Regions from separate parts of the Streptomyces sp. NPDC050842 genome, predicted to be linked through region 1. Evidence: predicted binding sites of a transcription regulator. Region 1 holds the regulator's gene; each other region holds the start of a gene.
The links. Region 1 encodes HrcA, which represses chaperone genes, less so after heat shock. Its sites were predicted from a motif close to TTNGCACTCNGNNNNNCNGAGTGCNAA; they were not measured.
Positions count from the first base shown of each region.

Region 1 (5,385 bases):
CGTCGCGGCAGTCGTCGGCCTCCCCGAGGGAGGTCTCGTACCAGGTCGCCTCGCCGGCGAGCTGGTGCCGGTAGACCTCGACGGCGGCGGGATCGGCGTGCGGCCCGCCCTGCGGCATGAAGAGGTTGACGCCGAAGGGGCGTGCGGTGAGCCCGCGCACCTGCTTGATCTCCTGGTACAGGCCTCCGGCCGTCTTGTACCCGCCGGCCAGGAAGCCGAGCGCACCGGCCTCGCAGACGGCTCCGACGAGCTCGGGACAGGAAGCGCCACCCGCCATGGGGGCCTGCACGATCGGATACCGAAAGAGATCGTTCAGTGCGGTGGTGGACATACGGGCATCGTTTCATGACGGCCCCGGCGGGCCGAATCGGTACGTCAGGTCATGGAAGGCGGGCTTCCGGAAGAGGGCCGCCGGAAACGGACGGGCCTCCGGAAGTGGGAAGGGGCGGGACGGCTCGTCGCCGTCCCGCCCCTTCCCTCACGATGCCGTCCGGTCAGGTCCGCCCGTTGAAGGCGTCCTTCAGGCGCGAGAACAGCCCCTGCTGCCCGGGCTGGAACTGCCCGGTGGGCCGCTCCTCGCCGCGGAGCTTGGCCAGCTCGCGCAGGAGCCGCTCCTGCTCCGCGTCGAGCTTTCCGGGGGTCTGCACCTCGACGTGCACGATCAGGTCGCCCCGGCCGTTGCCCCGCAGGTGCGTGACGCCGCGGCCGTGCAGCGGGACCGACTGGCCGGACTGCGTGCCCGGACGGATGTCGATCTCCTCGATGCCGTCGAGGGTCTGCAGCGGCACCTTCGTGCCGAGCGCGCCCGCCGTCATCGGGATGGTCACCGTGCAGTGCAGGTCGTCGCCGCGCCGCTGGAACGTGTCGTGCGGGATCTCGTGGATCTCGACGTACAGGTCACCGGCCGGGCCGCCACCGGGGCCGACCTCGCCCTCGCCGGCGAGCTGGATCCGGGTGCCGTTGTCGACACCGGCCGGGATCTTGACCGTGAGGGTGCGACGGGAACGGACCCGGCCGTCGCCCGCGCACTCGGGGCACGGGGTCGGGACGACGGTGCCGAAGCCCTGGCACTGCGGGCAGGGCCGGGAGGTCATGACCTGGCCCAGGAAGGACCGGGTGACCTGGGAGACCTCACCGCGGCCGCGGCACATGTCACAGGTCTGCGCGGAGGTGCCGGGCGCGGCACCCTCACCCGAACAGGTGGTGCACACGACGGCCGTGTCGACCTGGATGTCCTTGGTGGTGCCGAAGGCCGCCTCGTTGAGGTCGATCTCCAGACGGATCATGGCGTCCTGGCCGCGGCGGGTCCGCGAGCGCGGTCCGCGCTGCGAGGCCGTGCCGAAGAAGGCGTCCATGATGTCGGAGAAGTTCCCGAAGCCACCGGCCCCGAAGCCGCCCGCGCCGCCTCCGCCGGAGGCCGAGAGCGGGTCGCCACCCAGGTCGTAGACCTGCTTCTTCTGCGGGTCCGAGAGGACCTCGTAGGCGGCGTTGATCTCCTTGAAGCGTTCCTGCGTCTTCGGATCGGGATTGACGTCCGGGTGCAGCTCGCGCGCGAGCCTCCGGAAGGCCTTCTTGATCTCGTCCTGGGAAGCGTCGCGGCGCACGCCGAGTACGGCGTAGTAGTCCGTGGCCACTTACGACTCCGCCAGGATCTGTCCGACGTAACGTGCCACTGCGCGTACCGCTCCCATCGTTCCGGGGTAGTCCATGCGGGTCGGTCCGACCACGCCGAGTTTGGCGACTGCTTCGCCGCCCGAACCGTAGCCGACCGAGACGACCGAGGTGGAGCTCAGCCCCTCGTGGGCGTTCTCGTGCCCGATGCGTACGGTCATGCCCGATTCCTTGGCCTCGCCCAGCAGCTTGAGGAGCACGACCTGCTCCTCCAGGGCTTCCAGGACGGGCCTGATCATCAGGGGGAAGTCGGGTCCGAAGCGGGTGAGATTGGCGGTGCCGCCGATCATCAGCCGCTCCTCGTGCTCCTCCACGAGCGATTCGAGGAGGGTCGCGAGCACGGTCGAGACCGTGGCGCGGTCCTCGAGCTCCTCGAAGGACTCGGGGAGGTCCTGCACCAGCTGCGGCACGTCGGCGAACCGGCGGCCGACCACCCGGCTGTTGAGCCGGGCCCGCAGGTCGGCGAGGGAGGTCTCGCCGAAGGGCGCGGGACAGTCGATGACGCGCTGCTCGACGCGGCCGGTGTCCGTGATGAGCACGAGCATCAGGCGGGCCGGGGCCAGCGCGAGCAGCTCCACGTGACGGACGGTCGAGCGGGTCAGCGAGGGGTACTGGACGACGGCGACCTGACGGGTCAGCTGAGCGAGCAGCCGGACCGTACGCCCGACGACGTCGTCGAGGTCGACCGCACCGTCCAGGAAGTTGTGGATCGCGCGCCGCTCGGGCGTCGACAGCGGCTTGACGCCGGCCAGCCGGTCGACGAAGAGCCGGTAGCCCTTGTCGGTCGGGATGCGCCCGGCGCTGGTGTGAGGCTGGGCGATGTAGCCCTCCTCCTCCAGCACGGCCATGTCGTTGCGGACCGTGGCGGGCGAGACGCCGAGTTTGTGGCGCTCGGTGAGCGCCTTCGAGCCGACCGGCTCCTCCGTCCCGACGTAGTCCTGGACGATGGCGCGCAACACCTCGAGTCTGCGTTCGCTGAGCATCGTGCGCACCTCCAGCTGTCGTCGTGGTTCCGGATGCTCCGGTTGCTCCGGTTTTGGCACTCACCCTGCCCGAGTGCCAGCAATCCCCCGGCCAGTGTACGGCGGCGGGCAACGCTCCTGGCAAGGAGGCGGGGGCGCAGCCGTTAGCGTCGCCCCATGGACATCGATTGGGAAGCGTACGGGTGGGAGCGGTTGGCGGACGGAGTGGGCAGGCGCCGGCTGCCCGGCTGGGACGCCACGGTGGGCCTGGTAGTGGGCACGAAGGCGGTCCTGCTCTACGACACGGGCTCGACGCTCGCGGAGGGAGCCGAGCTGCGGGCGCAGATCGCGGCGTTGACGGACGGCCGAAGAGTGACGCACATCGCACTGAGCCACCCGCACTTCGACCACGTCTTCGGCACCGCCGCCTTCGCGGGCGCGGAGGTCTTCGGCGCGGTGGGCGTGGACGAGCTGCTCGGCCGGGCCCGGGACCGGGAGGACCTGCGCAGGGACGCCATGGTGCAAGGGGTCGACGAGCGGGCGGCGACGGAGGCCGCCGACGTCCTCGTGGCCCCGCGGCACGTGGTCTCCGGGGAGTGGACGCTCGACCTGGGCGGCCGGCAGGTGCTCCTGGCGAACGTCGGCCCGGGCCACACCGGCCACGACCTGGCGCTCTGCGTCCCCGGCGAGCGCGAGGTCGTCTTCTGCGGGGACCTGGTGGAGGAGTCGGGCGAGCCGCAGGCGGGACCGGACGCGATCCCGTCCCGCTGGCCGGACGCGCTGGACCGGCTGCTGTCGCTCGGCGGCGAGGAAGCGCTGTACGTGCCGGGCCACGGAGCGGTGGTGGACGCCACGTTCGTACGACGCCAGCGCGAGGAACTGGCACGGCGCTTCTCGGTCGCATAACGTCGCCCGAATGCGCAGCTACGACCCGGACCTGACGCCCGCATGGAAGCGCTCGGCGCCCGTCCCGGAGATCCCGGCCGACCACGACCTCGTCGTCGAGGAGGTCACCACGGGCTTCTGCGGGGCGGTGATCCGCTGCGAGGCGGGCACGGTGACCCTGGAGGACCGCTTCGGCAAGCACCGCGTCTTCCCGATGGAGCCGCGCGGCTTCCTCCTGGAGGGCCGGGTGGTCACCCTGGTCCGCCCTGCCGCGTCATCGCCGGTACGCCCCACCCGCACGGCTTCGGGCTCGGTGGCGGTCCCGGGCGCGCGGGCGAGGGTGGCGCGGGCGGGCCGGATCTACGTGGAGGGCCGGCACGACGCCGAACTCGTCGAGCGTGTCTGGGGCGACGACCTCCGGATCGAGGGCGTGGTCGTCGAGTACCTGGAAGGCATCGACGACCTGCCGTCGATCGTGGCGGAGTTCGCCCCCGCCCCGGACGCCCGCCTGGGCGTCCTGGTGGACCACCTGGTCCCGGGTTCGAAGGAGTCGAGGATCGCGGCGACCGTCACGTCCCCGGACGTCCTGGTGGTGGGCCACCCGTACATCGACGTCTGGGAGGCCGTGAAGCCGTCCTCGGTGGGCATCAGCGCCTGGCCGAGGGTCCCCCGCGGCCAGGACTGGAAGACGGGCGTCTGCCGCTCCCTGGGCTGGCCGCCGAACACGGGCGCGGCATGGCAGCACATCCTGTCGAAGGTCACGACCTACAAGGACCTGGAACCGGAACTCCTGGGTGCCGTCGAGCGACTGATCGACCACGTGACCGTGCCCTGACCTCCGGTCGGCTCGTTGCGCCGACCGACGCCCGGCCCCTTCTCCGCACTCAGCGGAGGTGTTCCGTCGATCAGTTCGTCCGCACGGCCGAGCAGGTCTCAGTCCCCGCGACGGCGGGGGTACGGCTACCGCCGGCCGTCCCCCTGGCTCAGTCCACCAGGTCCCGCACGACCGCGTCGGCGAGCAGCCGACCCCGCAGGGTCAGAACCGCCCGCCCGGCCTCGTACGACGAGGGGTCGAGAAGCCCGTCCCCCAGCGCCTTCCGCGAGGCGTCGAGTCCGGCCGGCTTGAGGATCGACAGCTCGACCCCCTCCCGAAGCCGCAGCTCGAGCAGGACCCGCTCCACCCGCCGGTCCTCCTCCGAGAGGAGCTCCCGCCCGGCGCCGGGCGACTTCCCGGCCCCGAGGGCCGCCGCGTACGTACCGGGGTGCTTCACGTTCCACCACCGGACGCCGCCCACGTGGCTGTGGGCGCCCGGCCCGGCACCCCACCAGTCGGCGCCTCGCCAGTACAGCTCGTTGTGGAGGCAGCGCCCGGCCTCGGAGGTGGCCCAGTTGGACACCTCGTACCACTCGAATCCGGCCTCGGCGAAGACGGAGTCGGCGATCAGATACCGATCGGCGTGCACGTCGTCGTCGGTCATCGGCACCTCGCCGCGCCGGATGCGGCGCGCCAGCTGCGTCCCCTCCTCCACGATCAGCGCGTAGGCGCTGACGTGGTCGGGCCCGGCGCCGATCGCCGCGTCGAGCGAGGCCCGCCAGTCGTCGTCGGTCTCCCCCGGCGTGCCGTAGATCAGGTCGAGGTTGACGTGCTCGAACCCGGCCGCCCGCGCCTCGGCGACGCACGCCTCGGGCCGCCCGGGCGTGTGGGTCCGGTCGAGGATCTTCAGGACGTGCTGCTTGGCGCTCTGCATTCCGAAGGAGATCCGGTTGAACCCGCCCTCCCGCAGCTCCGCCAGGTACGCGGGGTTCACCGACTCCGGATTCGCCTCCGTCGTCACCTCGGCGTCGTCCGCGAGCCCGAACTCGTCGC
Region 1 covers NZ_JBITGA010000003.1:502,807-508,191, reverse strand. The annotation lists gene ACIBG6_RS11445 (nitronate monooxygenase) at 1-331, opposite strand, end outside; gene dnaJ (molecular chaperone DnaJ) at 495-1,634, opposite strand; gene hrcA (heat-inducible transcriptional repressor HrcA) at 1,635-2,654, opposite strand; gene ACIBG6_RS11430 (MBL fold metallo-hydrolase) at 2,811-3,539, shown strand; gene ACIBG6_RS11425 (DUF3097 domain-containing protein) at 3,550-4,353, shown strand; gene hemW (radical SAM family heme chaperone HemW) at 4,502-5,385, opposite strand, start outside.

Region 2 (5,385 bases), on a different contig from region 1:
ATCAGCTCGCGGCGGATCACGGCGACGATGTCGCCGACCGTCGCCTCCTCGTTCAGCGCCGGCAGCACGACGCTGACCTTCGTGTTTCGCTTGGCGGCGAGGATCCGCTCCATCGGCCGGTCAGCCACGGACCAGGACCGCCGGTCCAGCCAGCGCTCCACCTCTTCCAGCACGTGATCTCCATCTCGCGGTACGGACGGCCCGTCCAAGCTCCGGGGCCTTCGGTTACAGTCTTGAACAACGCGGATGCCCGATGCACGTCGGGGTGCCGCCCGCGTCGGAGCGCAGGAACGAAGCCCGCGAGGACTTCACCGCACTTCACAATCGAATACCGCTCATCCAGAGGGGCAGAGGGAAACGGCCCGTTGAAGCCCCGGCAACCCTCCAGTCGGTTCGTCTCGTCCTCCAGCGAGGTCCCCGGCTAGGGAAGGTGCCAAATCCGTCTCATGACGAAAAGTTCGTCATGGGAAAGATGAGGAGAAAGGGCCTCGCCTCCATGGCTGTACAGACTGTCGCCTCTGCCACCACCGTCGACCTCGGTCCCGCTTCAGGGCTTTCCTGTCGCGAATGCGGTGAAGTGTTCGCACTTGGTCCGATCTTCGCCTGCGAACTCTGTTTCGGACCGCTCGAAGTCGCGTACGACCTCCCCACCGGTGACCCCGAGGCACTGCGCAAGCAGATCGAGGCCGGCCCCGCCAACATCTGGCGCTACGCCCCCCTGCTGCCCGTCCCGGCCGACGTCGCCGAGAAGCCGAACCTGAACCCGGGCTGGACCAAGCTCGTCCAGGCCGACAACCTCGCCCGCGAGATCGGTGTCGCCCCCGGCAAGCTCTTCGTCAAGGACGACTCGGGCAACCCGACCCACTCCTTCAAGGACCGGGTCGTCGCGCAGGCCCTCGAGGCCGCCCGCGCCTTCGGCTTCACCACGCTCTCCTGCTCCTCCACCGGCAACCTGGCCGGCGCCGTCGGCGCCGCCGCCGCCCGCGCCGGCTTCCGGTCCTGCGTCTTCATCCCGCACGACCTGGAGCAGGGCAAGGTCGTCATGGCCGCCGTCTACGGCGGTGACCTCGTCGCCATCGAGGGCAACTACGACGACGTCAACCGCTTCTGCTCGGAGCTCATCGGCGACCCGCTGGGCGAGGGCTGGGGCTTCGTCAACGTCAACCTCCGCCCGTACTACGGCGAGGGCTCCAAGACGCTCGCGTACGAGATCTGCGAGCAGCTCGGCTGGGTCATCCCCGACCAGCTCGTCATCCCGATCGCGTCCGGCTCGCAGCTCACCAAGATCGACAAGGGTCTGCAGGAGCTCATCAAGCTGGGCCTCGTCGAGGACAAGCCGTACAAGATCTTCGGCGCGCAGGCCGAGGGCTGCTCCCCGGTCTCCGCCGCCTTCAAGGCCGGCCACGACGTCGTCCGCCCGCAGAAGCCGAACACGATCGCCAAGTCGCTCGCGATCGGCAACCCGGCCGACGGCCCGTACGTCCTCGACATCGCCCGCCGCACCGGCGGCGCCGTGGAGGACGTGAACGACGAGCAGGTCGTGGACGCGATCAAGCTGCTCGCGCAGACCGAGGGCATCTTCGCCGAGACCGCGGGCGGCGTGACCGTCGGCGTCACGAAGAAGCTCGTCGAGGCGGGTCTGATCGACCCGGAGCTCACCACTGTCGTGCTGAACACCGGCGACGGCCTCAAGACCCTGGACGCCGTGGCCGAGGGCTCGCAGGCGACCGCCACCATCCGCCCGAGCCTGGACGCGTTCCGCGCCGCGGGCCTGGCCCTCTGAGAGGTACGAAGACATGGCCGTGAACGTCCGCATCCCCACCATCCTCCGCACCTACACGGGCGGGCAGTCCGAGGTCCCGGCCGAGGGCGCGACCCTCGCCGAGGTCATCGCGGACCTGGAGAAGAACCACACCGGCATCGCCGCCCGCGTCCTGGACGACCAGGGCAAGCTGCGCCGCTTCGTCAACGTGTACGTGAACGACGACGACGTGCGCTTCGAGCAGGGCCTGGAGACGGCCACCCCGGCCGGCGCGGGCGTCTCGATCATCCCGGCCGTCGCCGGCGGCTGCTGAGTCCCGGGACTCTTCTGTCCCGTCTTTCTTGAATTGCCCCTTCCGCGACATAAAGCGGAGGGGGCAATTCTGCATGGTTAAGCGGGGTAGAGTTGGGGAAGTCCCCTCCGCTGCTCATGCCGGACGCATATGAGAATGCGTCCTTGCGCGTCAGGAAGCAGCCAAAGTGCATGTGCGTTGTGTACGTTCTGCGCGTTTTGCCGGGCCCGACTTGCCCCGGAACTCCAGGGATTCTCCCTAATTCCCCTTTCTGCCATGCCCAGAATTCTCGCTCGAATGACCTGTTGCAGAGGGCAGTTGGGCAGATACATTCAGCGGCGGTCGACGCGTTCCGGCGCAGGGTCTGACCCCGGGTCCGCGAAGTGCGGTTCCCGCGCAAGGGCCAGTAATAGGGGAGTTAGGCATGGCTCAGGGCACCGTCAAGTGGTTCAACGCGGAGAAGGGCTACGGCTTCATCGCGGTCGACGGTGGTGCGGATGTTTTCGTCCACTACAGCGCGATCCAGATGGATGGCTACCGCAGCCTCGAAGAGGGGCAGCGGGTCGAGTTCGAGATTTCGCAGGGCCAGAAGGGTCCGCAGGCGGACATGGTCAAGCTCGCCGTCTGAGCGCGGCGCGATCGGCCACCGACGCAACGCCGTCGAGGGGCCCGCATCCCCCAGGGGAAGCGGGCCCCTCACGCGTTTCCGCACCCGTGGCGTACCCGTGCCGCACGTGTGCCGACCCGTGTCAGGACTGCCCGAAACCCGAGAGTCGCTTGCACTCTCCTAGGGCGAGTGCTAATCATTGGCGTTAGCACTCGGCAGGTGAGAGTGCTACGAGGATCGGGCAGACGAGGTCGCCGACCGGGTGGGGCAGGGAACCACACGGAACACGCGGAGGCCGTCCGTCGCGGGCGTCGGCGCGGTCCTGGAGCGTTATCCACCCCATGTCCGGGAGGACCACTTCACATGGCCAAGATCATCGCGTTCGACGAGGAGGCCCGGCGCGGTCTCGAGCGCGGCATGAACCAGCTCGCTGACGCCGTCAAGGTCACCCTCGGCCCCAAGGGTCGCAACGTCGTCCTCGAGAAGAAGTGGGGCGCCCCCACGATCACCAACGATGGTGTCTCCATCGCCAAGGAGATCGAGCTCGAGGACCCGTACGAGAAGATCGGCGCCGAGCTGGTCAAGGAAGTCGCCAAGAAGACGGACGACGTCGCCGGCGACGGTACGACCACCGCCACCGTTCTCGCCCAGGCGCTCGTCCGCGAGGGCCTCCGCAACGTCGCCGCCGGTGCCAACCCCATGGCCCTCAAGCGCGGCATCGAGAAGGCCGTCGAGGCCGTCTCCGGCGCCCTCCTCGAGCAGGCGAAGGATGTCGAGACCAAGGAGCAGATCGCTTCGACGGCCTCCATCTCCGCCGCCGACACCCAGATCGGCGAGCTCATCGCCGAGGCGATGGACAAGGTCGGCAAGGAAGGCGTCATCACCGTCGAGGAGTCCCAGACCTTCGGTCTGGAGCTGGAGCTCACCGAGGGCATGCGCTTCGACAAGGGCTACATCTCGGCGTACTTCGCCACCGACATGGAGCGCATGGAGGCGTCGCTCGACGACCCCTACCTCCTGATCGTCAACTCCAAGATCTCCTCCGTGAAGGACCTGCTCCCGCTCCTGGAGAAGGTCATGCAGTCGGGCAAGCCCCTGCTGATCATCGCCGAGGACGTCGAGGGCGAGGCCCTGTCGACCCTGGTCGTCAACAAGATCCGCGGCACCTTCAAGTCCGTCGCGGTCAAGGCCCCGGGCTTCGGCGACCGTCGCAAGGCCATGCTGAACGACATCGCCATCCTCACCGGCGGCACGGTCATCTCCGAGGAGGTCGGCCTCAAGCTGGAGAACGCGGGCCTCGACCTGCTGGGCCGCGCCCGCAAGGTCGTCATCACCAAGGACGAGACCACCATCGTCGACGGTGCCGGTGACAGCGAGCAGGTCGCCGGTCGCGTGAACCAGATCCGCGCCGAGATCGAGAACTCGGACAGCGACTACGACCGCGAGAAGCTGCAGGAGCGCCTGGCGAAGCTCGCCGGCGGTGTTGCGGTCATCAAGGCCGGTGCCGCGACCGAGGTCGAGCTCAAGGAGCGCAAGCACCGCATCGAGGACGCCGTTCGCAACGCGAAGGCGGCCGTCGAAGAGGGCATCGTCGCCGGTGGCGGCGTGGCCCTTCTCCAGGCCTCCTCGGTCTTCGAGAAGCTCGAGGCCGACCTGGCGGGCGACGAGGCCACCGGTGCCAACATCGTCAAGCTGGCGCTTGAGGCCCCGCTGAAGCAGATCGCGGTCAACGCCGGCCTCGAGGGCGGCGTCGTGGCGGAGAAGGTCCGCAACCTGCCCGTGGGTCACGGCCTGAACGCCGCGACCAACGAGTACGTGGACCTCATCGCCGAGGGCATCATCGACCCGGCGAAGGTCACGCGCTCCGCGCTGCAGAACGCCGCGTCGATCGCCGCGCTGTTCCTCACCACCGAGGCCGTCATCGCCGACAAGCCGGAGAAGGCGTCCGCGCCGGCCGGCGGCGGCATGCCGGGCGGTGACATGGACTTCTGATCCTCCGGGATCGGTGGTTCATCGCAGTACCGCTGTAGAGCCGTACTGCTGAACGCGATCGAGGGCGGCACTCCCCAGCAGGGGGGTGCCGCCCTCGGGCGTTATGGAGGAGCGCTTTCCGGGATCCGTCAGCGCACGTCGACGTAGTCCCCGCCGGCCGACGCCGGGGTGTTGAAGTGCCTGCTGTCGCCGTAGTGGCGGATGCGCCAGGTGCCGTCCCCGGTGGCCTTCGCCTTCAGGGAGACGTTGCCGCTCGCGTTCGACCGGCCCGTCGCCATCTGCTTCCAGGTCGTGCTGCCCCGCGGCTGGAACTGCAGGACGACCGGAGCGTTCGCGTACGCGCGCCAGTTCCAGTCCGCGTAGTGCTGGAGCCCGCCGGTGACCGTCACGTACCCGCCCTTCGCGACCGGCTCGGGGCCGGCGTTCAGGGAGACGATCCGGGTGTCGAGGCGGGTGAGCCGGAACGACGGAGTGACGGACTCGGCGAACTGGTCGGTGGTGAGGTGCCGGACCCGGAACCAGCCGCCCTTGCTCGCCGCCGAGAGCGTGAACTCGTCGTAGTAGGCCGAGCTCACGCTCGCCCAGGCGATAGCCTTCCAGCCGCCGGCGACGAGCTGCTCCAGCCGGACGAACTGCGCCGCCGGGAAGGACGGTTCGGCCACGTACCGGGCGCGGAAGGTGCCGGAGACCGTGACCCGGCCGTCGGCGGAGAGCCCGTACGTGCGGAGGTCG
Region 2 covers NZ_JBITGA010000006.1:523,450-528,834, reverse strand. The annotation lists gene ACIBG6_RS23165 (glucosyl-3-phosphoglycerate synthase) at 1-173, opposite strand, end outside; SAM riboswitch class I at 333-479, shown strand; gene thrC (threonine synthase) at 473-1,783, shown strand; gene ACIBG6_RS23155 (MoaD/ThiS family protein) at 1,797-2,075, shown strand; gene ACIBG6_RS23150 (cold-shock protein) at 2,479-2,682, shown strand; gene groL (chaperonin GroEL) at 3,025-4,653, shown strand; gene ACIBG6_RS23140 (hypothetical protein) at 4,782-5,385, opposite strand, start outside.
Region 2: groL (chaperonin GroEL) is a predicted target of HrcA. The motif match lies at 2,831-2,857, and genes of this name have one in related genera.

Region 3 (5,385 bases), on a different contig from region 1:
TGACGCCGGCCTTGACCAGGTCGCCGTACTCGCCGGTCGCGGCGTTGAAGCCCTGGCCCTTGTCGAGCTCCGCCACCTTCGAGGTGATGACGTAGCCCTCGAGGCCGGCGTTCTCGGCGATCCAGCGCAGCGGCTCGACGGCGGCGCGGCGGACGACCGCGACACCCGTGGCCTCGTCGCCGGTCTTGTCGAGGTTGCCCTCGAGGACCTTGACGGCGTGGACCAGAGCGGAGCCACCACCGGAGACGATGCCCTCCTCGACCGCGGCGCGGGTCGCGGAGATGGCGTCCTCCAGACGGTGCTTCTTCTCCTTCAGCTCCACCTCGGTGGCGGCGCCGACCTTGATCACGCACACGCCGCCGGCCAGCTTCGCGAGGCGCTCCTGGAGCTTCTCGCGGTCCCAGTCGGAGTCCGTGGACTCGATCTCGGCCTTGATCTGGTTGACGCGACCCGCGAGCTCGTCGGCGTTGCCGCCGCCCTCGACGATGGTGGTGTCGTCCTTGGTGATCGTCACGCGGCGGGCGGTGCCCAGCACGTCCAGGCCGGCCTGGTCGAGCTTGAGGCCGACCTCCTCGGCGATGACGGTGGCGCCGGTCAGCGTCGCCATGTCGCCGAGCATCGCCTTGCGGCGGTCGCCGAAGCCCGGGGCCTTGACGGCCACGGCGTTGAAGGTGCCTCGGATCTTGTTCACGACCAGGGTCGACAGGGCCTCGCCCTCGACGTCCTCGGCGATGATCAGGAGCGGCTTGCTGGCGCCGGCCTGGATGACCTTCTCCAGGATCGGCAGCAGGTCCTGGATCGAGGAGATCTTGCCCTGGTTGATCAGGATGTACGGGTCGTCGAGGACGGCCTCCATACGCTCCTGGTCGGTGACCATGTACGGGGACAGGTAGCCCTTGTCGAAGGCCATGCCCTCGGTGAAGTCGAGCTCCAGGCCGAAGGTGTTGGACTCCTCGACGGTGATGACACCGTCCTTGCCGACCTTGTCCATCGCCTCGGCGATGAGCTCGCCGACCTGCTGGTCCTGCGCGGAGAGCGCGGCGACGGCGGCGATGTCGGACTTGTCCTCGATCGGGCGCGCGGTGGCGAGGAGCTCCTCGGAGACGGCCTTGACGGCGGCGTCGATGCCCTTCTTCAGGGCGGCCGGGGAGGCGCCGGCGGCGACGTTGCGCAGACCCTCGCGGACCAGGGCCTGGGCGAGCACGGTGGCGGTGGTGGTGCCGTCACCCGCGATGTCGTTGGTCTTGGTCGCCACCTCCTTCACCAGCTGGGCGCCGAGGTTCTCGAACGGGTCGTCGATCTCGACCTCGCGGGCGATCGTGACACCGTCGTTGGTGATGGTGGGGGCGCCGAACTTCTTGTCGATGACGACATTGCGGCCCTTGGGGCCGATCGTCACCTTCACCGTGTCGGCAAGCTTGTTGACGCCGCGCTCAAGGGCGCGACGGGCGTCCTCGTCGAACTTCAGGATCTTCGCCATGGGAGCGGTTCAGCCCTCTCGGAATCGTATGGAAACGAACTGCGCCCCCGGACGCCCTGTGCGGGGTCAAGGGGCGCAGCTCAAAGCATCTACTTCGGATACTTCGGTGAATTACTTCTCGATGATCGCGAGCACGTCGCGAGCCGAGAGGACGAGGAACTCCTCGCCGTTGTACTTCACCTCGGTGCCGCCGTACTTGCTGTAGAGCACGATGTCGCCGACCTGAACGTCGAGCGGAAGACGCTCGCCGTTCTCGAAGCGGCCCGGGCCCACGGCGAGGACAGCACCCTCCTGGGGCTTCTCCTTCGCGGTGTCCGGGATGACCAGGCCAGAGGCGGTGGTCTGCTCGGCGTCGAGCGGCTGGACCACAATGCGGTCCTCGAGCGGCTTGATGGCAACCTTGGAGCTGGTGGTCGTCACGATCCGACCTCCCCCTTCGGAGATTACGGGGTCAACTGTCTGAGGTGGCGACCAGGTGGATCCGTCGTCGCGGGTGCCGGACCTGCCTGTCGCTGTGTTGGCACTCTCCAGTGGGGAGTGCCAGAGCCGAGACTATGACCGCGATTAGCACTCGGTCAAGCGGAGTGCCAATTCCGTGCCGTCGCGCGTCGTTCCGGTCACGGTATGGGCAACGCCGTGACGGACCCTCCGGTTCCGGACGAGGGTGCGGCCATGACGACCTCTCCTCCTCCGGTACGCACGGCCGGGGACATCCTGTTCGGGATCCTGATCCTCGTCCTGGAGGGCGTGCTCGCCCTGATCGCCGCCTTCACCCTGGGCATGCGCGGGTGGGCCGACAGCTACGGTCCGGCGCCGGCGGGACCGCCCCCGGTGGACTGGGTGCCGGTACTCGTCTTCGGAGCGATCACCGGCGTCGTCCTGCTGCTCGCGTGGGCGATGCTGCGCGGCGGCTGGTCCTGGACGGCAGGGGGCCAGTTCCTGGCCGCGGCGCTGCTCGGCATCGGCACGCTGACCTTCGGGATACAGGAGTGGGCGCGGGCGCACCCCGCAACGCCGGGGCCGACTGCCCCGGCGACCCCGTCCGAAGCACGGTGCGTGTGCCGCAGCGGGGGCGGGCCGTGCGAGTGTCCGGGAGGGTGACCCCCGGGTCAGTCGGCGTGGCCGCCTGTCCGGGCCGTTCCTTCCGCCACGGTCGTGGCGTCCGGCGTGGCCATCCGTTCCGCCGCCTTCCGCCCGAGCCGCTCGATCGGGTCGACCGACGAGGCACAGCCGGAGACGGCGAGCAGCACGCCGGCCAGCGCCGCGCCGACGACGGCCGCACGGATCCGTCTCGTACGGAGCCCTCTCGTACGGAGCCCTCTCGTACGGAGCCCTCTCGTACGGAGCTCTCTCGCACGGACGCCGCTGCGGAGCCCTCTCGTACGGAACCCGCTCACACGTAGTCCTCGAGCTTCGCGACCGCGTACCCCTTGGCCGTGATCACGTTCATCACCCGCCGGATCATGTCGGGCATCGTGCCCTTCCAGTCGCCCTTGCCCCGGAAGTGGGTGAGCACGATGTCGCCGGGGTGCAGGTCCCGGTCCCACTCGCGCCACTCCATGTGGTCCGGGAACGCCTCGGACGCCCACAGCGGGACCGCCTTGACCCCGCAGGACTTCGCCGCGCGCAGCGTGTCCTCGTTGTAGTTGCCGTACGGCGGGCGGAAGAGCGGGGGCCGCTTGCCGAATCGTTTCTCGATGACGTCCTGCATCCCGCAGATCTCGCGCTTCTGCTGCTTGTACGAGAGCCCGGGCAGGTAGCGGTGGTTGAGGGTGTGGTTGTGCAGGGAGACCCCGCCCTCCTGCGACTTCTGCATCCGCGCGAAGTACCCGTAGTCGTCCTTGACGACGTAGTCGCTGAGGAAGGCGCTGTACGGGATCCGGAGGTCCTTCATCATCCGCAGCAGCTCGGGGTCCTTCTCCGCGCCGTCGTCGATCGTCAGGAAGACGACCTTCTGCTTGGTCGGCACGGTCGTGAAGACGGGCGGCAGCCCCTCGCCGTCCGTCTCGAATCCCTTGCGGGTGGTGATCTTCGGTTTGAGCTTCGGCGGGGCGGGCGCGTCGAGCGGGGTCCGGGCGAGGCCCCACTTCTTGGCGGCGAGCGCGCGGGCGGCCTTCTGCTTGCGGACCTTCTCGACGTACGCGCTGAGCGCCCCGGCCGAGCCCGGGGCCTGCGCCTGCCCTTGCCCCTGCTGCCCAAGGGCGGGTGCGGGCGCGCGCCGCTCCGGTTCGGCGGGGCCGGCGCCGGCGCCGGAGCAGGCCGTGGCGACGGAGGCGAGGGCTGCGACGACGAGAGCGGCCCCGAGGGTCCGCCGGACAGGGTGCGCGCTGATCACCATGAATTCTTCCTCTTGTCGTACAAGCGGTATGGCGCCGCATCCTGTCAGTGCCGACACCCCCTCCGGACCACGACACCGCCGTACGGCGCCCACCATCCCCCGGGCGGCCCACAGCGCCGCAGGGCCCACAATGGGACGGGTGACCGACCTCGCCCACTTCACCGCCCTGCTCACCCCCGAGGGGCAGGCACTGCTCGCCGCCCTGCGCGACTACGACCCCGCCCAGGAGCTGGCGGTCGTCTCCCGGCTGCGCCGCGACCACTCCGCAGAGCTCGTCACGTCGGCGGTCGGCCAGGCCCGGCTGCGCCAGCGCGCGGTGGCCAAGTTCGGCGCCGAGGACGCGTACCGGATGTACTTCACGCCCAACGGCGTCGAGCAGTCGACCCGCGCCTCGGTCGGTACGTACCGGGCGGCCCGGCTCAAGGCGCTCGGCGTCGGCAGCGTCGCGGACCTCTGCTCCGGGATCGGCGGCGACGCGATCGCCCTCGCCCGCGCCGGGATCTCCGTCCTCGCCGTCGACCGCGACCCGCTCACCGCCGAGGTGGCCCGCGCCAACGCCGAGGCCCTCGGCCTCGCCGGGCTCGTCGAGGTCCGCGAGGCCGACGTGACGGAGATCGACACGAGCCCGTACGACGCGGTCTTCGTCGACCCGGCGCGACGCGGCGGCCGGGGCAGGATCTTCGACCCCGAGGCGTACTCCCCGCCGCTCTCCTGGGCCGTCGAAGCGGCCCGCAGGGCCCCGCACGCCGCCCTGAAGGTCGCACCCGGCATCCCGCACGAGGCCGTCCCGGCGGAGGCCGAGGCCGAGTGGATCTCGGACGGCGGGGACGTGAAGGAGGCCGTGCTCTGGTTCGGTACGGAGCCGGGCGCCCGCCGCGCCACGCTGCTGCCCTCGGGCGCCGGGATCGTCGGCCGGGGGCTGCCCGACCCGGCGGTCCGGCCGGTCGGCCGCTACCTCTACGAGCCGGACGGCGCCGTCATCCGCGCGCACCTCGTCGCCGAGGTCGCGGAGGACCTGTCGGGCGGCCTGATCGACGAGACGATCGCCTACGTCACGGCGGACGAGCTCGTCCCCACCCCGTACGCCGCCGCCTACGAGATCACCGACGAACTCCCCTTCAACCTCAAGAAGTTGAAGGCGCTGCTCCGGGAGCGCGAGGTCGGGACACTGACCGTGAAGAAGCGCGGTTCGGCGGTCGAACCCGAGGAGATCCGGCGGAAGGTGAAGCCGAAGGGCCCCAACTCCGCGACGGTGCTGCTCACTCGGGTCGCGGGAGCCCCGACGATGCTGATCGGCCGCCCGGCGGGAGGAGGCCGGTGACTGAGGTGCCGTAAGCCGCAAGGGGCACGATCCGAACGGGGGGATTGATCATGGCGCTGCACCCGGAAGGCATGTTCACCACGGGGCCGCTCGCGCACCTCGTCGGACTGGCCGCCGGCGGACCCGACCCGCTGGAGTGGGAGGTCCTGCGCTTCGACCGCGTCACGCGGACGGAGTACTGGGACCCCGCTTGGCGGCACACCCCGCAGACCCTCGCCTCCCAACTCGACTACATGGCCACCGCGT
Region 3 covers NZ_JBITGA010000006.1:116,296-121,680, forward strand. The annotation lists gene groL (chaperonin GroEL) at 1-1,480, opposite strand, end outside; gene groES (co-chaperone GroES) at 1,592-1,900, opposite strand; gene ACIBG6_RS21160 (DUF6234 family protein) at 2,153-2,581, shown strand; gene ACIBG6_RS21165 (hypothetical protein) at 2,590-2,877, opposite strand; gene ACIBG6_RS21170 (polysaccharide deacetylase family protein) at 2,874-3,818, opposite strand; gene ACIBG6_RS21175 (methyltransferase domain-containing protein) at 3,847-5,139, shown strand; gene ACIBG6_RS21180 (hypothetical protein) at 5,190-5,385, shown strand, end outside.
Region 3: groES (co-chaperone GroES) is a predicted target of HrcA. The motif match lies at 2,045-2,071, and genes of this name have one in related genera.